4 regions of the Streptomyces sp. NPDC014889 genome follow, and region 4 is predicted to be linked to each of the others. Evidence: riboswitches for the same ligand, from Rfam matches in the RefSeq annotation. Region 4 holds a riboswitch; each other region holds the start of a gene.
What was found. Region 4 has a riboswitch for cyclic di-AMP ahead of ACF09J_RS03130 (M23 family metallopeptidase). Riboswitches for the same ligand answer to the same signal wherever they lie in the genome.
Positions count from the first base shown of each region.

Region 1: it holds a riboswitch for cyclic di-AMP, as region 4 does, so the genes downstream of both, ACF09J_RS27925 (NlpC/P60 family protein) here and ACF09J_RS03130 (M23 family metallopeptidase) in region 4, are expected to answer to the same signal.
Region 2: it holds a riboswitch for cyclic di-AMP, as region 4 does, so the genes downstream of both, ACF09J_RS33980 (M23 family metallopeptidase) here and ACF09J_RS03130 (M23 family metallopeptidase) in region 4, are expected to answer to the same signal.
Region 3: it holds a riboswitch for cyclic di-AMP, as region 4 does, so the genes downstream of both, ACF09J_RS13140 (transglycosylase family protein) here and ACF09J_RS03130 (M23 family metallopeptidase) in region 4, are expected to answer to the same signal.

Region 1 is NZ_JBIBWH010000015.1:70,313-74,515, reverse strand. Features, by position in the region: gene ACF09J_RS27935 (AI-2E family transporter) at 1-244, opposite strand, end outside; gene ACF09J_RS27930 (SOS response-associated peptidase) at 427-1,170, opposite strand; cyclic di-AMP (ydaO/yuaA leader) riboswitch at 1,396-1,570, shown strand; gene ACF09J_RS27925 (NlpC/P60 family protein) at 1,579-3,348, shown strand; gene ACF09J_RS27920 (SAM-dependent methyltransferase) at 3,413-4,203, opposite strand, start outside.
Region 2 is NZ_JBIBWH010000025.1:41,331-45,533, reverse strand. Features, by position in the region: gene ACF09J_RS33990 (GNAT family N-acetyltransferase) at 1-758, opposite strand, end outside; gene ACF09J_RS33985 (HPr family phosphocarrier protein) at 935-1,216, shown strand; gene ACF09J_RS33980 (M23 family metallopeptidase) at 1,376-2,131, opposite strand; cyclic di-AMP (ydaO/yuaA leader) riboswitch at 2,144-2,304, opposite strand; gene ACF09J_RS33975 (M16 family metallopeptidase) at 2,508-3,896, opposite strand; gene ACF09J_RS33970 (M16 family metallopeptidase) at 3,893-4,203, opposite strand, start outside.
Region 3 is NZ_JBIBWH010000006.1:81,268-85,470, forward strand. Features, by position in the region: gene ACF09J_RS13130 (septum formation initiator family protein) at 1-22, opposite strand, end outside; gene eno (phosphopyruvate hydratase) at 167-1,456, opposite strand; gene ACF09J_RS13140 (transglycosylase family protein) at 1,713-2,411, opposite strand; cyclic di-AMP (ydaO/yuaA leader) riboswitch at 2,416-2,583, opposite strand; gene ACF09J_RS13145 (transglycosylase family protein) at 2,766-3,800, opposite strand; gene ACF09J_RS13150 (cytochrome P450) at 4,023-4,203, opposite strand, start outside.
Region 4 is NZ_JBIBWH010000002.1:16,767-20,969, forward strand. Features, by position in the region: gene ACF09J_RS03120 (PrsW family intramembrane metalloprotease) at 1-337, shown strand, start outside; partial or broken gene ACF09J_RS03125 (aldo/keto reductase) at 360-614, opposite strand; gene ACF09J_RS03130 (M23 family metallopeptidase) at 794-1,831, opposite strand; cyclic di-AMP (ydaO/yuaA leader) riboswitch at 1,843-1,999, opposite strand; tRNA gene ACF09J_RS03135 (tRNA-Met) at 2,244-2,317, opposite strand; gene ACF09J_RS03140 (dihydrofolate reductase family protein) at 2,440-3,570, opposite strand; gene ACF09J_RS03145 (transcriptional regulator) at 3,723-4,130, opposite strand.

The DNA of each region.
Region 1 (4,203 bases), on a different contig from region 4:
TGAGCTGGAAGCGGCCGAGGACGGTGAAGACGCCGTAGACGACGACCCCGACGAGGATGAGGCGCCAGGCGTAGGCGGCGGCGACCCGCAGCCAGGGCACGGTCCGCTCGGCCTTCCGGACCGCGGCAGCGGTCCGGGCGTGCGGCGGGAGGCGTACGGAGGGCGCCGGGCGGCTGCCGGGCACCCGGCGGGCCGCCCGGCGCCCGCGGCCCGGCCCGCCCGCCGGAGCGCCCGCAGCAGCCACCGCGCCTCTCCTTCGTCCTGGGCCCCCTCGAGCCTCCTGAGCCCTCTTGAGCACCGTAAGGTCCGGCCGGGCCGGGGCAGGGGTGCAGTTCGGCCGGGTGGGCGGTCATCGGGGGCATCAGGGGGAACGGGTGCACGTGCGGCGCACGGTGCCGCGCGGGTGGGCCGGGGCGGTCCGGCCCGTCACGGCGGCGTCTCGTCCAGCAGCTCGGGGCCGTTGTTGCGCACGTTGTTGACGGCCGGGGAGACCGGCCGGGCGCCGAGCCTGCCGCCCGCCGGGGGGCTCAGCAGCGTCCGTAGTTCGCCGGGGTCCTGATGGCGGGGGTCGAGCCAGGCGTCGTAGTGGTCCGGGGTGAGGGCCAGCGGCATCCTCGGGTGGACCCGGCCGGCCTCGTCGGTGGCCTCGGTGGTGATGATGGTGCACGTGGTCAGCCAGGCGGCGGGGTCGTCGTCCCGCGCCACGTGCGGGTCCCGCCAGTACGCGTACAGCCCGGCGAGCGCCATCAGCTCACCGTCCTCGGGGCTGATGTAGTACGGCTGCTTGTGGGTCCTGCCGGTGTCCTGGGCCTTGATCTGCTGCCATTCGTAGAAGCCGTCGGCGGGCAGCAGGCAGCGGTGCCTGACGAAGGCGCGGCGGAAGGCCGGCTTCTCGTGCACGGTCTCCACCCGGGCGTTGATCATCCGGGCGCCGGCCTTCACGTCCCTCGCCCAGGACGGGACCAGTCCCCAGCGCAGCGGCCGCAGCTCCCTGCGGACGGCGGCCGGGGTGCGGTCCTCGCGCGGCGCGCGTTCGAGAACGGCCCACACCTCGTCGGTCGGGGCGACGTTCCAGCTCGGGGCGAGCGACTCCTCCGGGCGCCACTCGGTGACCCGGAAGTGCCGGACCAGGTCCTCCGGACCGCGGGTGGAGACGTAGCGACCGCACATGGGGCCAGGGTGCCACGGCGGCGGGGCCGGGGGCGGGAGCGCCTCACGCCCGCCGGCGGGGTCACCTCGACGATGCCGCGCAGACGGACATGAACGTGAGGCACCTCACGGGAAGGTCACGAATACGTATCGGACATTCCACGCCTCAATCTTCACACCGAGTACACACGTTCGCTAAGTTGACGGCCAGGACGCACGATTGCCTCCGGCGAGTCGCGTCGGATCGTGCGACCTCCGCCGAGTCCGGTACGCCCCCGCAGCGGCCGGAGCCGGGGAACCGACCAACCTCGGGGTGAAGCGGCCCAACTGTCCCTCGGGACAAGGGCCGTAGGGCACGCCTTCCGCAGAACGTCCGCCCGATGCCGAGAGCAGAACCGGTAGGCGGCCCATGGGAGGAGTGCGTCCCTCTTGACGCCGGAACGACCGAGCGACGACAGGCCGAGCCGCGCCGAGGTCCAGCAGCGGATCAGCAGCCTCTACGACCAGGCGGAGAACGCCACGGGGAACTTCAACGCCACCCGCGCGATGAGCAAGAGCGCTCGTACGCGGCGGGGTTCGGCTTCCTGGAGCGGTTCCGGCGGATCCGATCCGGCCGTGGACCGGGTGGCCAGGAAGTGGTTCGACGTGGGGCGCGCCCAGTTGGGTCCGACCATGCCTGCGGTCCTGCCGCCGGACCGTATGCCGAGACAGGCCGACTCCCCCGCCGCGGCGCAGGACAGGCGTCCGGCGGATGCCCGCGAGGGCCTGGCCCTCGAAGCGGGCAGGGCCCCTCGGCCCGAGCTGTCCGCCGGCCCGGCGGCCTCGGCACCCGAACTCGCGGCCGCGGCACGGACCGTCCCGGAGTTGCCCGCCGCCGCCCCCGTGGCGGAACTGACCGCCCGCCCCATGCAACCGCCCCCGCCCACCACCGGCACCATGGGCGTACTGCCCGACGGGGCCATGCGGCCGCCCACCGGCACCCTGGACGCGCTGTCCAGCCGCTCCATGCAGCCGCCCCCCACCGGCAGCATGAGCCTGCTCCCGAACGAAACCACCGGCGCGCCTCCCGCAGGGGCCATGGATGCTCGGACCACCGGCACCATGGGCGTACTGCCCGACCGCACCATGCAGCCGCCACCCACCGGCAGCATGAACCTGCTCCCGAACGAAACCACCGGCGCACCTCCCGCAGGGACCATGGATGCTCGGACCACCGGCACCATGGGCGTACTGCCCGACCGCACCATGCAGCCACCACCCACCGGCAGCATGAACCTGCTCCCGAACGGAATCAGCGGCGCGCCTCCCGCAGGGGCCATGGATGCTCGGACCACCGGCACCACGGGCGTACTGCCCGACCGCACCACCGGAGGCATGCAGGCTCCCCCGACCGGCACCATGCGGGCGGTGCCCTCCACCGGGGCCCTGGGCGCTCTTTCCTCAGGGACGGCGGTGGCCACCGGGGCCGGGGCGATGGGTGTCAGCGGGAGCCCGGGTGTCGCGACCCCGCCCGACGGGCCCGTCACGCAGCCTGCGGGTGGGGTCCCGGTCGCGCGTCGTCGGCAGGCCGCCGCGGTGCAGCGGCCCGCCAAGGAGCGGACGCGGGGCAAGCTCGCGCAGGCCGGCGAGATGCTGGCCCGGCACGCCGCGCAGCAGAGCGCGCGGCCGGCCGAGGAGCCCCTGCCTCGGCCGGAGGCGGCGCAGTGGCAGCAGCACGCCACTGGCCTCTTCGACACGACCCCGCCGCTGGACGGCAACTCGCTCTTCGACGCCAGCCAGGCGGGAGCCCCCGGCCCAGCGACCGGCGCCGCCGTCGCCGAGAGCCCGGCCTCGGCCTACGAGCGGAAGGCCGCCAAGGCGCTGGCCTTCGCCCGCGCGCAGATCGGCAAGCCGTGCGTGTGGGGAGCCACAGGTCCGGGCTCCTACGACTGCTCGAGTCTCACCCAGGCCGCCTGGCGGGCCGCGGACGTGGCCCTGCCCCGCACCACCCACGAACAGGTCGGCTCCGGCGCGGCGATCGAGCTCGCCGAACTGGAGCCGGGGGACCTGATCTTCTTCTACGGCGAGGTCAGCCACGTGGGCCTGTACGCGGGCAACGGCACCATGGTGCACGCCCCGAGTCCGGGCGCGTCCATACGCGAGGAGTCGATCTTCTTCGCGGGCCCCCGAGCCATCCACAGCGCGATACGGCCGGCCTGAGCCGTCACGGGCGGGGAGGCCCGGGTGACCGCGGCGGCGTCACCCGGACCTTCCCGCCCGTCGTTCACGCGTTCTTGCGGCCCACCCCGGCGTACACCCAGAACTGGGACGGGTCCTCCGGGACCTCCTCGTCCCGGTCCGGACGCCACAGCGGGACGTAGACCAATCCCGGCTCCGCCAGGTCGAACCCGTCGAAGAGGGACTCGATCTCGCCGCGGGAGCGTGCCGTGACCGGCGAGGTGGCCCGGTCGCGGTAGAGCTGCCCGACCGCCGCGGCCGTGTCGGGGCGGTCCTCGTCCGTGGCGTGGGTCAGGGCCAGCCAGCTGCCCGCGGGCAGCGCGTCCCGGAAGGCGGCCACGATGCCGCCGGGGTCCTCCTGCGGGGTGACGAAGTGCAGGATCGTGATCATCAGGACGGCGACGGGCTCGTCGAAGTCGATCAGCTTGCGCACCTGCGGCGCGGAGAGTATCCCCGCGGGATCGCGGATGTCGGCGGCCACGATCGCCGCGTCCGGGTTGTCGGCGAGCAGGGCCTCGCTGTGCGCGACCGCGACCGGGTCGTTGTCGACGTACACCACTTTCGCGCCGGGACTGGCGGCCTGGGCGACCTCGTGCACATTGCCCTGGGTGGGGATCCCGGAGCCGAGGTCGACGAACTGGCGCACCCCGGCGTCCACCAGGAACCGCACGGCACGGCCCAGGAAGGCGCGGTTGGCGCGGGCCAGGGTGCGCACCTGGGGGTCGATCGCCGTGAAGGCGGCCACCGCCTCCCGGTCTATGGCGAAGTTGTGCTCGCCGCCCAGCATGGCGTCGTACATCCGGGCCACGCTTGCCTTGCCCGGATCGACGCCCCGCG
Region 2 (4,203 bases), on a different contig from region 4:
TCGCCGAAGGCCCGGTTCACGGCGTGGAGCCGGCCCGTGAACCCGGCGTCGCGGATGTTGTCGAGGATGCCGCGGCCGACGCCGCCGCGCGTGCGGCCCACCCCGATGACGGCGACCGAGCCCGGCACGAGCAGCCGCCGTACCGACCGCGCCTCGGCCCGCTGCTCCCGTGCCTGCTGCACGGCCAGCGAGCGGTCGGTCGGCTCGATGCCGAACTCCAGGTGCACGACGCCGTCCTCGAAGCTGCGCTTCTGGGTGTACCCGGCGTCCGTGAACACCTTGATCATCTTGGTGTTGGCCGGCAGCACCTCGGCGGTGAAGCGGCGGATGCCGCGCTCGCGGGCGACGGCCGCGATGTGTTCGAGGAGCGCGGAGGCGACGCCGCGGCCCTGGTGGGCGTCCTGCACCAGGAAGGCGACCTCGGCCTCGTCGGAGGGCGCCGAGGCCGGCATGCCGTCCGCGCCGATGCGGTCGTAGCGCACGGTGGCGATGAACTCGCCGCCGACGGTGGCCGCGAGTCCCACCCGGTCCACGAAGTCGTGGTGCGTGAAGCGGTGGACGTCCTTCGCGGACAGCCGCGGGTAGGGCGCGAAGAAGCGGTAATACTTGGACTCGTCCGACACCTGTTCGTAGAAGCTGACCAGACGGCCGGCGTCATCGGCGGTGATGGGGCGGATCCGTGCGGTACCTCCGTCACGCAGCACCACGTCGGCCTCCCAGTGGGCGGGGTACTCGTGCCGGTCCGGCGAGGTCTGCATGGGCCCCAGCGTACGGCTCGCGTCCGACAGCGGCGCGAGGCAGTCTGTGGAGGACACACGTCGGACCGAGGCCGCGGTCCGACGCCGTCCGGGGCGGCGCACACCCCCGCTCCGGACTTGTTCCACGTGTGGAAAACTGGTCTAGACAACCCTGATCACCTGAAGGGCAGCAACACATGGCTGAGCGCCGCGTCAACGTCGGCTGGGCCGAGGGTCTCCACGCCCGCCCCGCCTCCATCTTCGTCCGGGCCGCCACGGCCGCAGGCATCCCGGTGACGATCGCCAAGGCCGACGGGACGCCCGTCAACGCGGCCTCCATGCTGGCCGTGCTCGGCCTCGGCGCCGAGGGCGGCGAGGAGGTCGTCCTGGCCTCCGACGCCGACGGCGCGGACGCCGCGCTCGACCGGCTGGCCAAGCTGGTCGCCGAGGGGCTCGAGGAGCTGCCCGAGACGGTCTGACCAGCAGGAACGGTCCTGCGCCGAAGCCGTGCCGCCCGGACGGGCCGGCACGGCTTCGGCGTGCCCGGCGGGGGGCCTCCGGAAGCCCGCGGGGAAACCGGAAGCCCCGGCTCGGGAGCCGGGGCTTCGGGGATGCCGGACGGTACGCCCGGCGGCGGGTCAGACGTTGAGGCCGTGCTTGCGCAGGTAGGCCACGGGGTCGACGTCGGAGCCGTAGTCCGGGGTCGTACGGGCCTCGAAGTGCAGGTGCGGTCCGGTGACGTTGCCGGTCGCGCCGGACAGGCCGATCTGCCGGCCCGGGGTGACGTGCTGGCCCACCGAGACCTGGACGGACGACAGATGCGCGTACTGGGTGTACATGCCGTCGGCCATCCTGATCACGATCTGGTTCCCGTACGCCCCGCCCCAGCCGGCGTCGACGACGGTGCCGCTGCCGACCGCGTGGACGCTGGTGCCGCTCGCGGCGTGGAAGTCGACGCCGGTGTGGGCGCCGGACGACCACAGGTAGCCGCCGGTCAGGTAGCCGGTCGAGATGTACGAGTTGAAGATCGGCGTCACGAAGGCGTTGAGGCGCTTGCGCTCGGCCGCGCGGGCGGCGCGCGCCTTGGCCTCGCGCTCCTTCGCCGCCTGCTCGGCGGCCTTCTCGCGCGCGGCCTTCTCGGCCTCCTTGCGCGCGGCGGCACGGTGCTGGGCGACGGACTGGGCGTCGATCTTCTCGGCGACGCTGTCGCCGATGGTGACGACCGGGGTGAGGCCGGTGTCCTCGAGGGCGGGGGCCTCCGCCGCGAGGGCCGGGGCGGCGAGGGTGCCGATGACACCGGTGGTGGCCAGGGCCGCGACGCCCGCCGCGCGGGCGGTGGTGCGGTGCATCCGGCTCGGCCGTCGGTGCTTCCCGGCGGCGCGGGTGAACGCCATGGAGACGTGGGTCCTTTCCTTCCCTGTCGCCTACCGGGTTAGCTGACGGGTTCGGAGCAGGAAGGTCTCCTACGGCCCCCTCGCGTGGCGCGCGGGCGTCCGATTCACCCCAGGGACGATGGGTCCCCGGCTCCCCTGGCTCGCGCCGTACGGGGACTCGGCGATGACTGTCCGGTGCCGCGGACGCGGCGCACTGCCCGACGAACAGCCGGACCGACGCTAAACGGGGCCGCTTTCAATTCCCAAACGGATCAGATGTTTTGTAGCGCATACCACAGGGCAGACAGGCGGTCTCCCCCTCAATTCGGACAAGATCAGGACAACACAGGGCCCTGGTGACGCTTCGGTCACCAGGGCCCCGCGTTCGTGTGTGCCGCTACTCGGCCTCGACGACCGTGACCCGGCCGACGCCCAGGGCCTCGACGGGCTCCTTGATCTGCGCCGCGTCGCCGACGAGGACCGTCACCAGACGGTCCACCGGGAAGGCGTTGACGACGGCCGCGGTGGCCTCCACCGTGCCGGTGGCGGCGAGCTGCTGATAGAGCGTCGCCTGGTAGTCGTCCGGCAGGTGCTGCTCGACCTGGTCGGCCAGCGTGCCCGCGACGGCGGCGGCCGTCTCGTACTTCAGCGGCGCCACGCCGACGAGGTTCTGCACGGCGACGTCGCGCTCGGGGTCGGTGAGACCCTCCGCGGCGAGCTTGCGCAGCACCGTGAACAGGTCGTCCAGGGCCGGGCCGGTGTTCGGGGTGTCGACCGAGCCGCTGATGGCGAGCATCGCGGCGCCCGAGCCGTCGGGGGCCGAGCGCATCACCTGGCCGAACGCCCGCACCCCGTAGGTGTAGCCCTTCTCCTCGCGCAGGACGCGGTCCAGGCGGGAGGTGAGGGTGCCGCCGAGGCAGTAGGTGCCGAGCACCTGGGCGGGCCACACGCGGGCGTGCCGGTCGGAACCGATCCGGCCGATGAGCAACTGAGTCTGGACGGCGCCGGGCCGGTCCACGATGACCACACGGCCGGTGTCGTCGGCGGTCACCGGCGGCACGGGCCGCGGCTTGGCGGGCGCGCCGGTCCAGGCGCCCAGGGTCCGGCCCAGCAGCTCGTCGAGGTCGACGCCGGTGAGGTCGCCGACGACCACGGCGGTGGCCGTGGCCGGGCGCACGTGCCGGTCGTAGAAGGCACGGACGGCCGCCGAGTCGATGGCGCCGACCGTCTCCTCGGTGCCCTGGCGCGGACGCGACATGCGCGCGTCCGCCGGGAAGAGCTCCTTGGACAGCTCCTTGGCGGCGCGGCGGGCCGGGTTGGCCAGCTCGTGCGGGATCTCGTCGAGCCGGTTGCGCACCAGCCGCTCCACCTCGGAGTCGGCGAACGCGGGCGCCCTGAGGGCGTCGGACAGCAGGCCGAGCCCCTTGGCCAGTCGGGAGGCGGGGACCTCCAGGCTCAGCCGTACGCCGGGGTGGTCGGCGTGCGCGTCGAGGGTGGCGCCCGCGCGCTCCAGCTCGGCGGCGAACTCCTCGGCGGAGTGCTTGTCGGTGCCCTCGGAGAAGGCCCGCGCCATGATCGTGGCGACGCCGTCCAGGCCGGCCGGCTCCGCCTCCAGGGGCGCGTCCAGCAGCACCTCGACGGCGACGACCTGCTGGCCGGGGCGGTGGCAGCGCAGCACCGTCAGGCCGTTGTCCAGCGTCCCGCGCTCGGGGGCGGGGAACGCCCACGGCCTGGCCGCGCCTGCCTGCGGCTGCGGGTGGAACTCCATCGTGGCGAGCTCGGTCACTTCGCCGCCTCCTCGGTCTCGTCGGTGGCCGCGGCGTCCGCGTCCTGGGCGTCGTCCTGCGCGTCGGCGGCGGTCGGCTCGTAGACGAGCACCGCGCGGTTGTCGGGACGCAGGCGGGACTTGGCGACCTCCTGCACCTCCTCGGGCGTCACCTCCAGGACACGTCCGACGGCGGTCAGGGCGAGCTGCGGGTCGCCGAACAGGACGGCGTAGCGGCACAGTTCGTCGGCGCGGCCGGCGACCGTGCCGAGGCGGTCCAGCCACTCGCGCTCCAGCTGGGCCTGGGCGCGCTCCATCTCCTCGGCGG
Region 3 (4,203 bases), on a different contig from region 4:
GGTCCCGGTCCTTGACGGCCATCGTCCCGCCTCCCGTTCGTGCCCGCGCACACACGTGCGTACGTCCCCGGACACGGTACGGGACCGGGTACGGGGACGTACGTGCGACGGGCGAAGCCGTACGCTGTGCGGCTCAGCCGCCGTGGCGGCCGAGCCCCTGCCGTGCCTACTGGTTCGCGGAGCGGAACCGCGGGAAGGCCGAGCGGCCGGCGTACACCGCGGCGTCGTCGAGGATCTCCTCGATGCGCAGCAGCTGGTTGTACTTGGCGACGCGCTCGGAGCGGGCCGGGGCGCCGGTCTTGATCTGGCCGCAGTTGGTGGCGACGGCCAGGTCGGCGATGGTGACGTCCTCGGTCTCGCCGGAACGGTGGGACATCATGCACTTGAAGCCGTTGCGCTGGGCCAGCTCGACGGCGTCCAGGGTCTCGGTGAGCGAACCGATCTGGTTCACCTTCACGAGCAGCGCGTTGGCGGCGCCGTCCTCGATGCCGCGGGCGAGGCGCTCGGGGTTGGTGACGAACAGGTCGTCGCCGACGAGCTGGACCTTGTCGCCGAGCTTGTCGGTGATGACCTTCCAGCCGGCCCAGTCGTCCTCGAACAGCGGGTCCTCGATGGAGACGAGCGGGTAGGCGGCCACCAGCTCCTCGTAGTACTCGGTCATCTCCGCCGCGGAGCGGTCCTTGCCCTCGAAGAGGTACTTGCCGTCCTTGTAGAACTCGGAGGCGGCGACGTCGAGCGCGAGGGCGATCTGCTCGCCGGGCGCGTAGCCGGCTTCCTTGATCGCTTCGAGGATGAGGTCGAGGGCCTCGCGGTTGGAGCCGAGGTTCGGGGCGAAGCCGCCCTCGTCGCCGAGGCCGGTGGACAGGCCCTTGCTCTTCAGGACCTTCTTCAGGGTGTGGTAGACCTCGGTGCCCCAGCGCAGGGCCTCGGAGAAGGACTCCGCGCCGATCGGGGCGATCATGAACTCCTGGATGTCCACGTTGGAGTCGGCGTGCGAGCCGCCGTTCAGGATGTTCATCATCGGCACCGGCAGCAGGTGCGCGTTCGGACCGCCCAGGTAGCGGAAGAGGGGGAGGTCCGAGGCCTCGGAGGCGGCGTGCGCGACGGCGAGGGAGACACCGAGGATGGCGTTGGCGCCCAGCGAGCCCTTGTTGTCGGTGGCGTCCAGGTCGAACATGGCCTGGTCGATCAGACGCTGCTCGGTGGCGTCGTAACCGACGAGCTCCGGGCCGATCTGCTCGATCACGGCGAGGACGGCCTTCTCGACGCCCTTGCCCTGGTAGCGGTTGGGGTCGCCGTCACGGAGCTCGATGGCCTCGAAGGCGCCGGTGGAGGCGCCGGAGGGGACGGCGGCACGACCGGTGCTGCCGTCGTCGAGGCCGACCTCGACCTCGACCGTGGGGTTGCCTCGGGAGTCCAGGATTTCCCGGGCTACGACGACGTCGATGGACGGCACGAGCATCTCCTTCTGGGATGTGACGCTGAAAGTGCGGGGCGTGAGCCCTGCGACTAGAGCCTAACCGTCCCGCGGTGGCGACCGGCCGACCGACCGCCTCGTGGACAGGATGACGGTATCCATTGTTCCCGTCCGGAACAAAGGGGAGGGGAAGGTTCGGGAACGCCCCGGCGTGCGCGAGGCGAAAAAACCCCGCCCCGACGCGTAGGGGGGAACGCGCCGGGGCGGGGAGCCCAGGGAGGGCGGGGACGGGCCTTTACTTCAGGTGGAGCTGCTGGCCCGGGTAGATGAGGTCGGCGTTGTCGACGATGTCCTTGTTCAGCTCGAACAGCTTCTGCCAGCCGCCCTGGACGCCGTGCCGGGCGGCGATGGAGCTGAGGGTGTCGCCGGAGACCACCTTGTACTCGCCGTCGCCCTTCTTGACCTTCTTGCCGGTCGGCGTGGTGACGGTCCTGCTCGGGGCCGGACGCGTCGCGGAGCGGTTGGCGGCCTGCCGCTCGGTCGAGCGGGTGGTGGTGCTCTTGGCGGAGCCACCGTTCGACGAGGACGCAGACGACGACGCGGGGGCGCTGCCGGTGTAGGCGGCGCCGGACAGACCCTTGCCGCAGACCGGCCAGGCACCCTTGCCCTGGCCCGCGAGGACCTTCTCGGCGACGGCTATCTGCTGCGACTTGGAGGCCAGGTCGGCGCGCGACGCGTAGGCGGTGCCGCCATAGCCGGCCCAGGTGGAGTTGGTGAACTGGAGGCCGCCGTAGAAGCCGTTGCCAGTGTTGATGGACCAGTTGCCACCGGACTCGCACTGCGCGACCGCGTCCCACTGGGAGGCGGTGGCGGCGGAGGCGTCGCCGACCGCCATCAGCGGGGCGGCGACCGCGGCGGAGGCGACACCGGCGAGCGCGATGACCCGGGTGGTCCTGGACGTACGACGGTGCTTGCCCTTGCTGGAGAACAGCATGGAAGGATCCCCTCACCGACGCCTGCGAGGTGAGCTGTCGGGTTCGGGCCGGTTGAGTTGCCCGGCCGTGCCTCACGCATGAGGCACGGCTCCACCCCTAGCCGCTCCGGTCAACTGCCGGGCACGGCACTTACCTTGGGTCCCCCGCTCCTGCCCACGGCGCTTGACGCGACGACTGTTCCCGTACGGCCGCTGGCAGGATTCGGCGTTGCGGCAGCCGGGGCTCGCGGTGACGAGCAGTCATGACCGTAGGCATGCGCTCCGCCGAATTCCAAAGACGATCAGGGCTTCTGAGACTCATCCCACACTTTGGCCGAATGGGACATTCGGCGCGAAGTGTGACGTGAACTCCCGCTACTTTTGGGGCGTTTCGGTCGGGACATTCAGGGTCTGACCGGCGGAGATGTGGTTCGGGTCGGACCCGATGGCCCCCTTGTTCGCGGCATACAGCGCGTCCCATCCGCCGGGGACGTCAAGGGAGTCGGCGATGGACTCGAGGGAGTCGCCGGCACGGACGGTGTAGGAGTCGGCGGCGCGCGCGGCGTGGCGGCCGGCGGAGGCGGCCGTGTGGTGGTCGGCCAGATCCTCGACGGCGCTGCCGCCGCGGTGGCGTCCGCCGCCGAGCGCCCCGGTGTCGACCAGGGCCGAAGTGCCGCCGACCTGCCACGACTTGTCCGTGTCACCGGACTCCGGCGCGGCCGAGGGCGAGGTGTCGGGCGACTGGGACCCGCTCGCGGCGACATCGGGGGACGTGTCGGACTTACCGGGCTTGCCCTTCTTTGCGGGCGAGGACGGCGAGGGTGTGGACGTGCCGGGGGGCGTGCTCACGGAGTCGGAGGGCTCGGAGGAGTCGGCCGAACCGGGTGCGGCGTCCGACGAGCCGGATGAGCCGGATGAATCGGACGGCGTCTGTGACGAGTTCGACAGACCGAGGTCGTCGGTGAGGGACTTTCCGGAGGAGTTGGAGGATCCGGACGTATCACCCACACCGGTGTCGACCTTCGCCGCCTCGGACTTCTCGCCGAGACCGGAGAGCAGCCCGCACGTCGGCCAGGCGCCGGGACCCTTGTCGGCGAGCACCTTCTCGGCCACGGCTATCTGCTGGGACCGGCTCGCCTGGTCGGCGCTCAACGCGTAGTCGAGACCGCCGTACTTCTCCCAGTCGTCCTGCGTCAACTGCAAGCCGCCGTAGTAGCCGTTGCCGGCGTTGGCGCTCCAGGCGCCGCCGCTCTCGCACTTGGCCACCTTGTCCCAGGTGTTGCCGTCGGCCGCGCTGGCGCCGCCGGCGGCCATCAGCGGAATGGCGATGGCGGATCCGGTCACTCCGGCGGCGACGAGGAGGGCCGGAGCCTGACGGGGCCGACGGTGACGGCCGTTCCCGGAGAGCATACGGAGACCTTTCGTGCGACAACGCTGACCGGCGTGACGACCGCGACTCGGCGCCACGCTGATGGGTGAAAGTATCCGCTGACGATCGCTTGTCACAAGTTCATGCCGCACAGATCACGTGAAGATCACACAGTTGAGACTCTGTCATCTTCGAGGCGGTCAGTGGGTAGGGGTGATGCGGCGGCAGGCACCTTTTCCGGCCTTGTCCGGCTTCCCTCCGACTTACCGACCGGGAGTGAACCGCACCGGCAGCGTCCGCAGTCCGCGCATGATGAGCCCGCCGCGCCAGCGCAAGTCGGCTGGATCCGCACCCAGTTGCAGGTCCGGAAGCCGGGTGAGCAGGGTGGCGAGCGCGGTCTGGCCCTCCAGACGGGCGAGCGGCGCGCCGAGGCAGTAGTGGATG
Region 4 (4,203 bases):
GCAGGCGGCGCGCACAGTCGCCCAGTACGAGGCGTACGCGACCTCGCTGGCGTTCCTGCGGCACCGCGGGCGCCGGGGCAGGGCCGGGGCCGACTTCGCCGTACGGGAACGGGAACTGCTGCACGAGCTGTGGCGCAGGCGGGAGGTGGCACAGCCCGCACTGGACCACGCGGCCAGGATGACGACGCCGCCGGCCGCGCCGCCCTGGCCGGGATACGGGGTCCACGGGGTGCACCCGCGGCCGCTGGGGTACGGGCCGTACAGCCCGGCGACGCCGTATCCCCACGGTCCGGCGGCGCCGTATCCGTCGTACAACCCGTACCGGACCCCGTCGTAGGACCCGGGCCCGGGGACGGGAGTCACGCCGACGCCCGCGTCAGCTTCCCGAGCTCCTCCTCCGTCAGCCGCAGCTCCGCGACGCCGAGCCGTGCCGGGAGTTGTTCCACCGTCCGCGCCGAGGCGATCGGGGCGGCCACCGTCGGCTGTGCGGCGAGCCAGGCCAGGGCCACCGTGGCGACCTCGGCGTCATGGGCCCGCGCCACCTCGTCCAGGGCCGTGAGGACCTTCTGGCCGCGCTCGGTCTCCAGGTGCTTGGCCGCGCCCTGCGCCCGCGCGCACTGCGAGCAGGGGGGACCCCCAGCCGATGATCGTCTCGGACTCGCCGCCCCTGTTGCCGTCCACCCACGCGGAGTACGAGTCGGCGGTGTCGACGAAGTTGCCTCCGGCGGCCGTGTAGGCGTCGAGGACGGCTAGGTCCCACGGGCTCGTCGGCGGTGGGACCGGTCCGCGCTCGTCAGGGGGTGAGGCCCCTGTCGCGCAGCCACGCCATCGGGTCGATCCCGGTGGACTGGCCGCCCGGGTGGACCTCCAGGTGGAGGTGGGGCCCGGTGACGTTGCCGGTGGCGCCCACGCGGCCGATCACGTCGCCCGTGCTGACCTGCTGGCCGACGCTGACGCTGATCGACGACTGGTGGCAGTACCAGAGCTCGGTGCCGTCGTCGAGGGTGACGATCGTGCGGTAGCCGTAGGCACCGGCCCAGCCGGCCTCGGTGACGGTGCCGGTGTGGATCGCCTTGAGCAGGGTGCCCGTGGGCGCGGCGAAGTCGAGGCCGGTGTGGTAGCCGGAGGACCACATGGAGCCGGCCTGGCCGAACGTGGAGGTGAGCGTGTACGAGGAGGTGGGCAGCGTGTACTGCTTGGCCAGCTCGGCCAGTCGCGCCTCCTCGGCCTTCTGCGCGGCCTCCTCCTCCGCCTTCTTCTTGGCGGCGGTGGCCTCGGCCTCGGCCGTCTTCCGCGCCTTCGCGGCGTCGTCGGCGGCCTTCTTGGCGGCGGCGGCCTGGGCGTCCGCCTGGGCCTTGGCCTCGCTCTGCTCCTGCTGCTGCTCGGCCTGCGCCATGATCCGGTTGCGCAGCACCTCGCCGGCGTCCGAGGTGCCCTGCTGGGTCTCGGCGGCGGTCACGCCGATGCCGCTGAGCGCGGTGGCCGAGCCCTCGGGGGCGGCGTCGGAGTTGTCGTCGAACAGGGAGCCCACGGAGGGCAGGTCGGGCAGCGAGATGGACACCGGCGGCTTGGCGCTGTTGGCGCTGGCCATGCCGCCCGCGCCGACGGCGGCGATGACGCCGACGCCGAGAACGGTGGAGCTGCGGGCGAGTCCGCCGCCGCGCTGCTTGGCGACGCGGTGCCGGCCGCGGACGGGACGGATGGACTCCGCGCTCGGGTTCCACTCCTCCCAGGGGCCCTCATCGGCACGTCGGCTGTCGTAGCCGAAGGTCTCGCCGTGTTGGCGGCTCGGCGCGAACGGGGCTTCCGGGGCAGGCGGGTTGGACGCCACGAAGGCGCACTCCTTTCCTTCCGCATCGCCTACCGGGTTAGCTGACGGGTTCGGAGCGGGAAGGTCTCCTACGCGCGTAAACAAGCCGTGCTCACACGGCGGTTACGCTCGATTCACCCCAAGTAGGTGGTTCCCCGGTTCCCTTGCGGGATTCGGCGTGCGCGCACGGAGCCGCCTCTTGTGACGGCTGGGACGACCGTGCTGCGTTATCGAACGTTAATAGACGCGGGCCCCTGATTCCAAGCCGTTCGGCTTGATCACTCAACCTTCCGGCCCGACCTTACGGTCCATGAGCACCGAAAACCGGGCGAGTTGACCCCACTTTCCGGAGCGCTTGCGACGAGCACCCGCACACCCGTGAAAACACTCAGGGCCGGAATCCATGAATCGGATTCCGGCCCTGAGCCTTCAGTAGCGGGGACAGGATTTGAACCTGCGACCTCTGGGTTATGAGCCCAGCGAGCTACCGAGCTGCTCCACCCCGCGTCGTTGTGACACCAGTATATGCCATCCGGAAGGCGGCTCGCACCAACCTCCTCGCCCACCTCCCGTCACACGGTTCCGGTGGGCGGCGAGGGCGGGGGACGCAGGCAGGGGACGAGGGCCTCTCAGCCGAGCAGATGCCGGTTGGGATCCCTGGCCGGCTCCTCGAACTCCGGCACCACGACGACGTCCGCGCCACCGGCCGCCAGCACCCCGGTTCCGTCGGCGCCCTCGACGAACGTGTCGGGTTCCCGCCACGCCGTCACCACCCGCCGCACCCCCGCGTCCAGAATCAGCCGGGCGCACGGACGCGGCCGGGAGGCGCGGCGGGCGCACGGCTCCAGGCTGCTGTACACCGTGGCGTCCGGCAGCCGCGGATCCGCCGGGTCGACCTTGGCCAGCGCCGCCTCCTCCGCGTGCACGACCGGGTCGCCCCCCTCCCGCGAGTACCCGCGGGCGAGTTCGGTCCCGTCGGCGGCGACCACCACGGCGCCCACGCTGAACGCGGTAGGGGACGGCGGGCACTGGGCCGCCAGTTCGCAGGCGATCCGGAGCCAGTGCCGGTCCGCGGGAGCGGCGCGGCCGGCGGCGCCGGGAGCGGTGGGTTCGTAACGCACGAGGACGACGTCCCCGATGGTCCGCGTCTCCACCAGCCGCAGCCGCCCGCCCTGGTAGGTCCCGGGCCCGAACAGCCGGGGTGCCTCCGGGTCCCCCACGAACAGGGGGGCGAGCACGAGCTGCACCTCGTCCGCGAGCTGCTGCTGGAGGAGCTGGGTGTGGACGGTCCCGCCGCCCTCGACCATGAGCCGGCGCACCCCGCGCACGTCGTGCAGGTGCTCCAGCAGCCGGGGCCAGCCGAGTTCGGCGCCCAGCGGCACGACGTCGGCGGCCAGTCCCGTACGCCGCAGCCGCAGCGCGCCCTCGTCGGTCGTGCACAGGACCTTCTCGCCGCCGGTGTGCCAGAAGGGCGCCCCGGGGTCCAGCTCGCCGGAGGCGCTGACCGCGACCTTCAGCGGGTACTCCGGCTTCCCGGCGGCGCGGCGCGCGGCCCGCCGCGCGGGCGAGTTCACCAGCAGCCGCGGGTTGTCGGCCCGCAGGGTGCCTGCGCCGATCAGGATCGCGTCGGCCGACGCCCGCACCTCGTCGACCCGGTCGAAGTCGGCGGGGCTGGAGAGCAGCAGGCGTTCGGGGCCTGTGTCGTCCAGGTAGCCGTCGAGCGAGACGGCGGCGGACAGCAGGACGTACGGGTGGGGCATGGACGCACTCTCCCTCGGAGGCGGCCGGACCGGTCACGGACCCGGCCCGCCGTCGGACTCACTCGAACGAAACAACCAACCAGCCTCAAGCTTGAAGCAGGCCGCACAGGTGCACCGGACGTCACCGCGCCCTTCACGACCGGTACCGGGGACTACGCCTCCGTCGCCGGGGTTTCGTCGGCCGCCGCGCCCAGGGCCGCCGCCCGGGAGGCCAGGTCGCGCAGGGCCGCGAGATGGGCGAGGAGAGCGCGGCGGCCCTCCGGGCTCAGCCGCAGCCACGTACGCGGGCGCTTGCCCACGTGCCCCTTGCGCACCTTGACGTACTCCGCGGCCTCCAGCGCACCGACCACCTTGCTCAGCACCGAGTCCGAGATCCCGCACCCCTCACGGACGGCACGGAACTCGGCCTCGGCGCACCCGGAGAGAAACGCCATGACGGCGAGCCGGGTGGGATGGTGGATGCGCTCGTCCAGTGCGGGTGGCACCCGCTCCTCGGCGGCCTCGGCGGCCTCGGCGGCCCGCGGCGCGTCGGGGACGCCGGGAGCGGGGGTGTCGTGCATCAGGTCCTCCGAGCGTCGGTGTCGCGGCGTGGTTTCGATAGTCGCATTTACTTTCCCTACTGGAAAGTTACTA